Regions from separate parts of the Nostoc sp. UIC 10890 genome, predicted to be linked through region 1. Evidence: predicted binding sites of a transcription regulator. Region 1 holds the regulator's gene; the other holds the start of a gene.
The links. Region 1 encodes NtcA, which controls nitrogen genes in cyanobacteria. Its sites were predicted from a motif close to TNTGTANNNNNNNNTACANA; they were not measured.

Region 1 (6,105 bases):
AAGTTCCTTTACCATCCAGGTTGATAGTAACTTGCACACTAGTTTCACCAGTGGTGCGGTGAACAGTGGCAATCCGAGAAGTTTCAGTTAGGCGATCGTAGTTTGAATTAATTTTGCTGATTTGCATGGGAAATAGGGCATGGAGAATAGGGCATGGGGCATGGGGAATGAAAAATGGACAAGAATTTTACTAATACTCAATTCCCAATGCCCAATCCCCAATGCCCCATGCCCAAATTATCTTACATTCCCATAATTTCATATCCTGCATCTACATACAGAATTTGTCCGGTAATCCCGCTGGACAAATCACTACATAAGAAAGCGGCCGTATTGCCCACTTCTAGCTGAGTGACAGTGCGTCGTAGAGGAGCTACTTCTTCTACATGATGAATCATATCTAAAATTCCACCCACTGCTGAAGATGCCAAAGTGCGGATGGGGCCTGCGGAGATGGCATTCACGCGGATATTTTGCGGTCCTAGTTCACTAGCCAGGTAACGCACACTCATTTCTAACCCCGCCTTAGCAACTCCCATAACGTTATAGTTGGGGATTGCCCTAACACCGCCTAAATATGTCAGGGTGACGATGCTACCTCCCTCTGTCATCAGAGGTTTGGCTGCACCACTTAACTGCACCAGCGAGTAGGTACTAATTTCTAAGGCGGTGTTGAAGCCAGAACGAGAGGTTTGGCTAAAATCTCCAGTTAAATCCTCTTTGCTGGCAAAGGCCAGGCAATGAATGAGGATATCTAGCTTTCCCCATTGTTCGCGGATTGTCTCAAAGGTAGATTTAATTTGGTCTTCATCTTGGACGTTACAGGGAAGAAATAAGCTGGGGTTGAGAGGTTCTACCAACTCCGCAACTTTTTTCTCCATCTTGCCGCGTTCATCCGGTAGGTAGGTAATGCCCAGGTTTGCTCCAGCTTTGTGCAGTTGTTGGGCGATGCCCCAGGCGATCGAGCGGTTATTGGCAATACCTGTAACAAGGGCATTTTTTCCAGTCAGATTTAGCATAGAAATTGTTAATGCGATCGATCATTAGGAGCATACTAGAATCTGACACTAGTTTGTCTTTGTTTTATACAGGATTTGCAAAAATGAATATTGCTAAGGGTGTTTTCTGTGAGAAAAATCTTGATTTTTTATAAAGATATTCTCAAGATATCTTTATTTGTTCTTCAAAAAAGCTTTTAAATACAGCTATTGGAACTACTTATCAACAATTAGTAGCTGAAAGGATCAACAATTATGTATCATTATAAACAAAGAGTTATGAAGAGATTAGTTTGAGTATAGGAAAGTACAGAAAGGTTGACGGTGCTTTATTCATTTTTCGGGTGTATTCTTAGGTAATCAGTTTTTGTTTTTCCGGCATTGGGTAGGGGAAGGGAGATGATCGTGACACAAGATAAAGCCCTAGCAAATGTATTTCGTCAGATGGCGACCGGGGCGTTTCCGCCAGTTGTGGAAACGTTTGAACGCAATAAAACGATCTTTTTTCCTGGCGATCCTGCCGAACGAGTTTATTTTCTTTTGAAAGGTGCTGTTAAACTTTCCAGGGTGTACGAGGCAGGAGAGGAAATAACGGTAGCATTGCTGCGGGAAAATAGTGTTTTTGGTGTATTGTCATTGCTGACAGGAAATAAATCGGATCGATTTTACCATGCGGTTGCATTTACTCCTGTGGAATTACTGTCAGCACCAATTGAACAGGTAGAGCAAGCACTCAAGGAAAATCCAGAATTATCAATGTTAATGCTGCGAGGTCTGTCTTCGCGAATTTTACAGACGGAGATGATGATTGAAACTCTTGCTCACCGAGATATGGGTTCTAGGTTGGTAAGTTTTTTGTTAATTCTTTGTCGGGATTTTGGCGTTCCTTGTGCAGATGGGATCACTATTGATTTGAAGTTATCTCATCAAGCGATCGCAGAAGCAATTGGTTCAACTCGTGTTACCGTTACTAGGCTACTGGGAGATTTGCGTGAGAAAAAGATGATTTCTATCCACAAAAAGAAGATTACTGTGCATAAACCTGTTACCTTAAGTAGGCAATTCACATAAAAACAATTGGAAAAAGGGGAATCGGCGCGTGTTCTATTTTGAAAAATGACACTAATAGCTAGAGGTAAATCTAAAAATTGAGTAATTTCAGCTATTGCCAATTTCCACTTCTTTCCAGACAATGCTTAAAAGTAGTAGGCTGTATCTGGAAGGATTTCGGTAGCTAAAGATGACCACCGGATACATCCTAATCGCAGCAATTTTAATCCTGGGAGGCGTAATTGCAACCGTGGGCGATCGCATCGGCACACGAGTTGGCAAAGCCCGCCTCTCACTTTTTAAGCTTCGTCCAAAAAATACTGCTGTACTGGTCACTATTTTTACGGGTGGCTTGATTTCAGCATCAACTTTGGGGATTTTATTCGCTGCCGACGAAGGCTTGCGAAAGGGAGTCTTTGAATTAGAAGATATTCAAACAGACCTCAGACAAAAACGAGAACAGCTAAAAACCGCAGAAACTCAAAAAAGTCAGATAGAGAGTGAGTTAAGCCAAGCCAAAATTGCCCAAGCAAAGGCACAACAAGACTTGCAGGCAATCAACCAATCTTTGCAGGCGGCGAATGCCAAACAACGCCAAACACAAGCTCAGTTAAACCGCACCATTAGTCAACAAGCCCAAACTCAAACTCAACTCCAACGCACTCAAGGTCAGCTAGAACAAGTTGTAACTCAGTACCAAAAAGCCATAACTGAATTGCAAAGCGTTTACAACCAGAGAAAGGAGTTACAGGCAGCAGTTGAACTACTGAAGACAGAACGTCAACGACTGTATGCTGAAGCGAAGAAAGCCATTGACGAAGCCAAAGCAGCGATTGAAAAACGCGATCGCGAACTTGCTAACCGCCAAGAAGTTATAGAACAACGCGATCAAAAAATTGCTCAATTGGATAAACTGATTCAAAAGCGTAATCTCGAAGTTGCAGCGCGAGAACAAGTGATTGCCAAACGGGAATCTCGTCTTAAAGAATTGGAAGGACAACAGGAGCAATTAGAACAGGAAGTTGCAAGGCTGGAAAAATATTATCAGTCCTACCGCGATTTACGTCTGGGTAAGCTTGCCTTAGTTCGCGGTCAAGTTTTGTCCGCGGCTGTAGTTCGTGTTACCCAACCTGGTGCTGCTCGTCAGGCAGTTGTACAACTCTTACAAGAAGCCAATCGCAACGCCAACCTGGAATTGAGTGAGCCTGGTGCAAATCCTGCAAATGCAGAGCTAATACGCTTCACCCAGGAGAGGGTTGAGAAATTGAGCAAGCAGATTGAGGATGGTCAAGAATACGTGGTGCGAATTTTTTCCGCTGGTAATTACGTCAGGGGAGAAAAGCAGATAGAATTTTTTGCCGATACAGCCCGGAATCAATTGGTTTTTTCGGGAGGCGCGGTGCTGGCCACAACTAATACTGATTCCAAAAGCATGACATCCTATCAGTTACAGCAGCGGTTGGAAATACTAATTTCTGCTTCTCAATTTCGTGCCCGTAACGCCGGAATTGTCGAAAATGTCCAAGTAGACGGGACTTTTTTGCGCTTTGTCAACCAATTAAGACAGTATAATCAACCCTTGGAGATCAAAGCGATCGCAGCAGAGGACACTTATACAGCTGGGCCATTGAGAGTAAAATTAGTGGCAACAGTCAACGGAAAAATTATTTTTAGTACTTAAAAAATTATTTGCACACTGTTATTATTCAGGAGGCAGGAGGCAGTTATTGCAAAATTTAAACATATTGAACAGCAGCCAAAATATTTGCTGTGATTGCATTTATTAATTTCTAATTTTTAATTTTTTATGGCTTTCCGTGAATTTTCACCAACGCAACCAGTCATCTTGGGGTTTGATCCAGGTCGAGATAAGTGTGGTTTAGCGGTGATGGGACTGGATCGGCAACTGTATTATCATCAGGTTGTGCTAGCCAAAGAGGCGATCGCTACCATTGAGACACTGCGTCAAAGGTTTCCTATCTCTTTGATGGTGATGGGCGATCAAACTACAGCCAAGCAGTGGAGACAGCAACTATACCAAGAATTGACAGAACCGCTGAGTATTATTTTAGTGGATGAGCGCTATACAACCTTAGAAGCACGCGATCGCTATTGGCAAATGTTCCCACCCAAAGGGCTGATAAAGCTATTGCCACAAGGTCTGCGACAGCCACCAAGACCGATAGATGACATTGTTGCCATTCTCTTAATCGAAAGATACTTAAATCGCCTCACAGAATCAGCTGCTATGAGTTATGAGTGAGGAGTAAGAAATTAATTTCTTCATAACTCATAACTCATAACTCATAACTCATAACTCATAACTCATAACTCCTAGAGTTCCGCCCGAATAGTAAAAGCATAGTCTCCTCCAGGCTCTAGCTGGTAATCTTGTTGCTCCAAAAATCGACCGAGGGGTTCTTTAATTAAGGCGCGGCCTTGGGAAGGCTTGACGGCAAGTTCTCCCCGGCGAAAATGCCATTGGAAATGCCACTCAAACTCACCCGCACTTACTTCGCCCTCAAGGAAGCCGTGTTGCCAGGATTGGCGAGTAATTCTGACATGGGCAATGGTTTCTGGCAGACGTTTTGCACTCACAATGCTTTATGTCAAGTGTGGAATAACAGCCGATCATGTAGGCTACTTATTTTATTTACCAAACTTAGCTTAATTAGACAAACTGACAAAGTAGGTATTTGTAGTTGACTAGGTTGTGTTACGACTTCAGGATATTGGAGTTGCGGCTATAACCAAATACGGTTCGGTTAAAGGTTAAAGGTTAAAGGGGTAAAGGGGAAAGGTTAAAGGGGAAAGGTTTTAAATAAATTCTTGACCCCTTACCCTTTAACCTTTTCCCAGACCACAAGGAAAGTGAAGAGTACTTATCCAAACAGTATTGGGCTATAAGCTGCGCGGACTTAATGCTGAAAAATTTAGTTTAGCAGACTATCCTGCGGGTAATTTTTGTTAAATTTTTAGGAATGAATGTATCCGAGAAACTGCATATCGGATACTCCTTTCATCAGTATATTGTGGATTGATTGGGATTTCCTTAAAGTATTTCACCACAATTACAGCCCGATAAAGCTTCGAGTATTTAAATTGTTTTTCTTGGATATTAAAACTCATAATATTCTCTAGTGGATGTTCAATAATTTGGTTAATACGAGGACTTTTTCGTTCGATAAATACCTTATCAATACTTTTATAAAAGGTACAGGTAGTTACAGGTGATGTGGCAAAATAAGCAGCGATCGCCATCATAATCAATATAAATAAAATTAATAAAAGTAGATATTGGCGCTGATTTTGCTGTACCAATAGGGAGGTTTGACCAGAGTTGATAAAATTGTTAATTTTAAAGATAATTTCCTGATTCTCTTCATACTTAACATGGGATAAAAGAGGAAAGTTTCTAAAAGGAGTCACAATCATAACTTGATAGGTTTTCCCCCCCTTGCTACCAGTCTTTGTAAGAATGTATGCTTCCTGGAGATCAAACATTTTGAGTTTCTCCAGACTTCCCAACAAATTAAACCGTCTTAATTCACAATTCATTTGGTTTGGGGAGAGGCGATCGCAAGTTATTTTAACTGAAGCGGACTCAAAAAATAAGCAGTAAATCAAAAAGCCGAAACAGACAGTAAAAATGCACCATCCGGTGAACCAATCTCTGAGTGGTCGATGCTTTAGCTGCAATCTAGTACGGGTTTCCTCGACAACTTTCATCGGTGTATGTGTATAGAATACTGAACCCCTGAGTAGAGTATTCCCCTCGTAGACCATTTATATATCCTCAAGTCTAAGTACCAGGGAGGATTTATGATGAATAGCTACAAAAGCTTTGCCTAACTGATAGATAATTGGGGCAGAAAACTATAGCTAGAAGCATGGAAACCAAACAGCTAGGAAAAACTGGTATCTTTGTGAGTGCGATTGGTTTGGGTGGTATGCCCATGTCAATTTCTAATCGCCCTCCCGAATCGCAATCAATCGAAGTTATTCATCGGGCGTTGGATTTGGGTATTACATTTATTGATACTGCCGATTCTTACTG
Region 2 (6,105 bases), 450 kb from region 1:
TAGTTCCAAGATTTCATCAGCACACAAAAACTGATAATCAATTAAATCGCGGGGACGTGTACCATTGATAGCAACGATCGCATCCCCGGCTTCAAAGCCAATCTCTGCGGCTATTGAGTCTGGAAGAACCTTGGTAATTCGGGCAGGATGAATTGTATTCATGGGGCATGGGGCATGGGGCATGGGGCATGGGGCATTGGTCATTTAGTTTGGACAAATGACTAATGACAAATGACTAATGACTAATAACTATTATCCTTTCCAACCTGCTGCGATCGCAGCTAAAATAGCACTACCGAATGCTAATCTATACCAAACAAAAATCAACGTGTTTTTGGTTTGTAAGTATTTGATCAAAAATGCAATTGATAGGTAGGAAAAAATAAAAGTTGAAATAATCCCTACAATTAACAGTCCAACAATGTTATCTGGCAACTGTTGGGCTTGAAATAAATTGAATATTTTTAGGCTTTTATACAGGGTAGCAATAGTAAGCGTTGGAAACCCTAACAAAAATGAAAATTTCGCTGCTGTATCGCGTTCTAATCCTAAAAATAAGGCAGTTGTCAACGTTGAACCAGAACGAGAAACACCCGGAATCAAAGCAAGTGTTTGTCCCAATCCAACTAAAATACCATCCCGAATCTGCAATGAATCGAAACCTCGCTTGCGAGTGCCAATTTTTTCTGCTAACCCTAGTAAAATCGCCATAATAATTGACATTATGGCAATTATTAATGCACTTTCCGGTAGAATATCTTTTAAAATAAAGCCGGTAATTAAAGCAGGTATTGTTCCTACTGCAATACCAACAAGAATTTTCCATTCCTCACGTTGCCAGTCTTTCTCTTTTAGTGCTTTGATTCCACCTTTGACAATACTAGAAATCAGTGACCAAAAATACCAAACAATTGCTATAACACTGCCAAATTGAATTGCATCAACAAAATCTTTAGAACCTAGTTCTTTCCAACCAAATACCTTTGTCACAATCAGAAGATGTGCAGTGCTGCTGATGGGCAAAAACTCTGTAATCCCTTGAACAATACCCAAAATAAAAGCTTGGATAAACTCCATATACAATTAATACCTTTTTTCTGTTATAGACATAATTGTTTAGATGATGTTCTTTTATATACTCTCTCTTGCACCTACATCTTGTAGAAAATTCAATTTGACTGAATCAATAACATCATCGAAGACGCTGACTATGTTCTTACACCCACCTCAATAAGTCAACGCAATTTTGGTAATTCATCAAACTTTAATATTTAGCGGACTGATACCAGTTCACTTTTTAACTAGCATTCAGCACTGACTCAAAGCCCCACTATCGCTAACAGCACTCCTGAAAGAGGAGTTATGTATATAGTGCAAATTTAATGGATTCGTCTAGTGCAGAACGTTTTGTTTAGTTTGCGCCCGCGCTCCCCGAAATTTCAGTATAATTACAATGCCCCAGGGGGGGATTTTAAAGTGTGATATCTTAAATAAGATAAAGTTTAGTAACAAATATTAAAAACTTTGATTAATAATACATTGTCCTCCTACACTGCTTCTACCCCTTCTATTGATACCGAGTTGAATTTAGCTGACACTGGGCAGAATGGCATCAGGCAACTGGAATCTACACTTTCCTTGTCTCCTTCTCTCCCCTTATCTATTTCTGAGCGACAAACTTGGCTAGTGTTTGCGGCGGCAGTGTTTTTGGTATCAGTGCCAGTATTTATAGAAGCGCCAATAGTGCGATCGCTACCAAATCTGAGTTTAGCGCTTACAGCATTTTGGGTGTGGCTAAGTTTTAGCTTAATGTCACGGACTGCAACCTACGTCTGGGGAGATTTGCTCTTAGGATTTAGCGGTAGTTGGTTAGCAGGAGCGATTTACTGGGGCTGGTTACGTTGGGAACCTTTATGGCATCTGCCAGTGGAATCTATCGGTTTACCGTTTGCTTGCTGGTGTCTAATGAAGAATTGGGGCAAGGTGGGTAGCTGGTTTTATTTAGGTTCTTTACTCGGTACAGCTTTAACAGATGTATATTTTTATCTAGTAGATTTGATGCCCTATTGGCGGCAAATTATGAGAGTAGATGCAGATAGCGCACCGCAAATCTTACAAAATGCCCTCATGCAAGTACAAACACCCTGGGGACAAAGTTGGGCAATAATTCTTGCCTTAGTGCTACTAACAGTCGGGATTTTAGCTTTAGGTCGAAATCAAAGACACTGGTATGCCTTTGGTGGCGCAGTTTTAAGCACAATTTTGGTAGACAGCCTATTTTTGTTAGCTGCGATCGCAGCGTGAACCAGGCCAGAGGTTGTAATCATCGTGTAGCCTTCTCTTATCGAAACTTTTTCCAGCCCAGTCTACAGCACATCAAGAATGAGGCTGTAGATAATTAATTGGTTAAGAAATATTACATAACAGTTCATCACCATCAAGCCTTCTTACTAGGGTTTTCGGTATTAGATATCTGACGGTTTTGTGTCTGCTTGGCAGGTAGAATCAGCCACCCCGAAAAGATTTCGTCTAGCGGGGAATGCTACCAGGATCATGGATAGAAGACTATTGCAGCCATGCGGGCACTCTTCCTCGATGAAAATTTTTGGCAAAATTACAGTCAAACCCAGTAACGGTAAATATTGTGGATATTAATACGCTGTATATTAGTTTCTGATGACTGCTGTGTTAATTAAGCTATCAGCTTTTGTCCTTTGTCCTTTATCCTTTGTTCTTAGCGCTCTCACGTAGACGCATTAGCGACTTCCCGCAGAGTATGACTAATAACTAATGACTAATGACTAATGACCACTGTTAGCTTAAAACTTTTATTGCTGTTTGATGGAAAGAGGTAGAAAATCGTGAAAGGATTGGCGCGTTTATTAACAGTGTTTAGTTTGTTACTTGGTTGCTGGGGATGGTTGGGAACAACTCAGATAGCCCAAGCTGCTAGTTTCAACAGTTTTGCTTTTCCCCAAGTCCCAGTTTTGGCAATTGAGCGGCAGAATCGGGCAGATAAGAAGCTAGGAACGGAATTTGGTAAAAAAATTGATTTGAATAATACCAACGTCCGAGCTTTTCAGCAGTTTCCAGGACTTTATCCCACCCTGGCTAAGAAAATCATCATAAATGCTCCCTACAAAAATGTAGAGGATGTATTGGATCTTCCAGGATTGAGCGATCGCCAAAAACAAACCCTGCAAGCTAACCTCGATAATTTCACCGTGACAGAACTAGAGCCTGCCTTCAATGAGGGAGACGATCGCTTTAACAACGGTATCTACAGATAACTGTATATGCAGTTAATGTAGCAAATAGCAGCCCACTTCTGATTCTAAGAAGTGGGACATGATATGAGTTAGGAGTTAGGAGTTATGAGTTAAAAATTCACAACTCCTAACTCCTAACTTCTAAATACTCACTTCCCCCTACCCATTACCTTGTCTCAGATAGATATTCCTAGCCAATTTGATGTCTTAGTAGTCGGTGCTGGTGCCGCCGGACTCTACACAGCGCTGTGTCTACCAGAATCCCTGCGAGTCGGCTTGATTACCAAAGAAACTGTCACTTTGTCCGCCAGTGATTGGGCACAAGGTGGCATTGCCGCAGCGGTAGCTCCAGAAGATTCTCCTACCTTGCACATTGAAGATACAATCCAGGCGGGTGCAGGTTTATGCGATCGCACCGCTGTAGAATTTCTCGCCCAACATGCCCCTAGCTGTATTCAATCCCTAGTTAACTTGGGGGTAGCTTTTGACCGTCAAGGTCAAGCTTTGGCTTTAACTTTAGAAGCCGCCCATTCTCGCCGCCGTGTACTCCACGCTGCGGACACCACAGGGAGGGAAGTTACTACCACCCTCACCGCTCAAGTATTACGTCGCCAGAATATTCAAGTAATTCAGCAAGCTTTAGCTTTGAGTTTGTGGATTGAACCTGAAACTGGTCGCTGTCACGGAATTAGCCTGTTTTATCAAGGTAAAATCACATGGGTAAGAGCTGGTGCTGTGGTACTAGCAACTGGCGGCGGTGGTCAGGTATTTGCCCAAACTACTAACCCGGCTGTGAGTACAGGTGATGGAGTAGCGATCGCATATCGGGCTGGGGCCATCCTCCGTGATTTAGAATTTGTCCAATTTCACCCCACTGCCCTTACTAAACCTGGTGCTGATCGTTTTCTCATCAGCGAAGCGGTACGCGGCGAGGGGGCACATCTTATCGATAATGAAGGGCGGCGTTTTGCCTTTGACTACCACCCTGCGGGTGAACTCGCACCTAGAGATGTGGTCAGTAGAGCAATTTTCAGCCATTTACAACGTACTGCCCTTGATTTGGCTACTGCCCATGTCTGGTTGGATATGCGCCCCATCCCCGCCGACAAGATTCTTCACCGCTTTCCCAACATCATTAAAGTTTGTCAGCATTGGGGCGTTGATGTCTTCCATGAACCAATTCCAGTAGCACCAGCTGCCCATTACTGGATGGGTGGAATTGTCGCGGATCTAATGAATCGTACAAATATCCCTGGTTTGTACGCAGTGGGTGAAACCGCTAGTACGGGGGTGCATGGGGCAAATCGCCTTGCTAGTAATTCTCTGTTGGAATGTATTGTGTTTGGGGCCCAGATGGGCCAAATTGAGTTGGAAAATATTGGGTTGCCAGCAGAAACATCAGTGCTACCATTACGGAAATTTAGTCCTGATGCCAGTGAGTGGCAGATCCAGCAAGCACAGCTAGAAGTACTAAGAGAGAAGTTACCACGTCTAGTGTGGGAAAGTGCTGGTATTTGTCGGGAACAATCAAAGTTGGAAACTGCGATCGCTACTATTGAATCTTGGCAGCAAGATTTCGCTGCCTTGCCTTTAAGTCAATTCTTGCTTGCTTTACGTCCAGCAGAACCAGCTAGTTTTGACCTACCAGATGTTGAACGGCAATTGGGACTTTGGGCAGAAACCCGCAATTTATTAGATGTAGCTGATTTAATTCTCAAAAGTGCTGCTTTTAGAACCGAAAGCCGAGGCGGACACTACCGTTTAGACTATCCTCAACCAGACCCAAATTGGCAAGTTCACACACTTGTACAAACACATCATTGGTGGAAATCTCCACTATTGTCTTGATTTAAGTTTGCGGTATGTGGTTTCTAGTGAAGGCTTGTAATCTCTTCTATTGTGGTCGCTGCTGCGCGTAGACAGCTTTAAGACAAGGTGCGCTTAGACTCGCTTAAACTGTATATAACTCGCTAATTCTCCCAAAGTAAGAAGATTATATAAACACTATCAACAGAAGCCTGAGCCACTTTGATGCTAAGGGCGATGGAGTATCTCCAACTAAAGGAATGATGCTCAAGACAATAGTTACCTCATCACACTGCTTCACCAGAATCTAAAATTCAAAATTGCCATCAGCGAGTGCCGCTACCATGCTGACTGTCGGGACCACCATAATTTGGTGGAATATACGTGTCTTTTGAATTTTGAGAATTGACTTTGCGGGCGATTAAAGTTTTGTTACTAGTAGCGCCAAAAGTATTAGCACTTGCTGTACTGAATATACCTGTGCAAGTGGCAATTTTCGGTATTAGTATGTAAGCACTTATACAGAATATTATAAACTTTGTGATTCGGAAGTTAGTTTTCATAGCTGCCAGTAAATTTACTAGTTTTTCATTTCAAACGTGCTTTTCTGTCTGTCGTATATTTACTGATATTTTTGAAAAAAATATTTTAACTTTATTAAATTATTGCTGTTAGTGTACAAGTAATTATGGTATTTGCTTATAGATTAACCTTAATTAGCTGGTATTAAATAGTCTTTATACTTAAGTAGTATTCTTAATAAGCTGTTTTTACATCAGTCTAAAGTTAGATATGTTGATGAATGACTGTGAGCATTTTGCTCAATTCACTATTTATTAATAATATCTTAATCTCTTTAAGTATAAACACTATGTTTGCGAAATGAATGGTTTAGGAAAATATTAAATAATACTTATTTTATTGTATAGTTATGATTTTTCTAGAGTAAAGAACTGTAAAGATAAAATAACGTAATACTTATATTGCAAGGATTTTGCAAGCCATGAAATTATGAAATATCGCTATAAAC

Region 2: the regulator NtcA is predicted to act here: its motif matches at 1,503-1,522, upstream of ACWATR_RS20490 (DUF3120 domain-containing protein).

What each region holds. Positions count from the first base shown of each region.
Region 1 covers NZ_JBSGKF010000001.1:5,405,833-5,411,937, forward strand. The annotation lists gene hisB (imidazoleglycerol-phosphate dehydratase HisB) at 1-127, opposite strand, end outside; gene fabI (enoyl-ACP reductase FabI) at 243-1,019, opposite strand; gene ntcA (global nitrogen regulator NtcA) at 1,398-2,069, shown strand; gene ACWATR_RS22455 (DUF3084 domain-containing protein) at 2,239-3,729, shown strand; gene ACWATR_RS22460 (pre-16S rRNA-processing nuclease YqgF) at 3,856-4,311, shown strand; gene ACWATR_RS22465 (DUF3146 family protein) at 4,383-4,646, opposite strand; gene ACWATR_RS22470 (hypothetical protein) at 5,016-5,834, opposite strand; gene ACWATR_RS22475 (aldo/keto reductase) at 5,939-6,105, shown strand, end outside.
Region 2 covers NZ_JBSGKF010000001.1:4,957,943-4,964,047, reverse strand. The annotation lists gene ACWATR_RS20500 (TIGR03279 family radical SAM protein) at 1-162, opposite strand, end outside; gene ACWATR_RS20495 (undecaprenyl-diphosphate phosphatase) at 253-1,077, opposite strand; gene ACWATR_RS20490 (DUF3120 domain-containing protein) at 1,525-2,304, shown strand; gene psbU (photosystem II complex extrinsic protein PsbU) at 2,862-3,290, shown strand; gene nadB (L-aspartate oxidase) at 3,441-5,117, shown strand.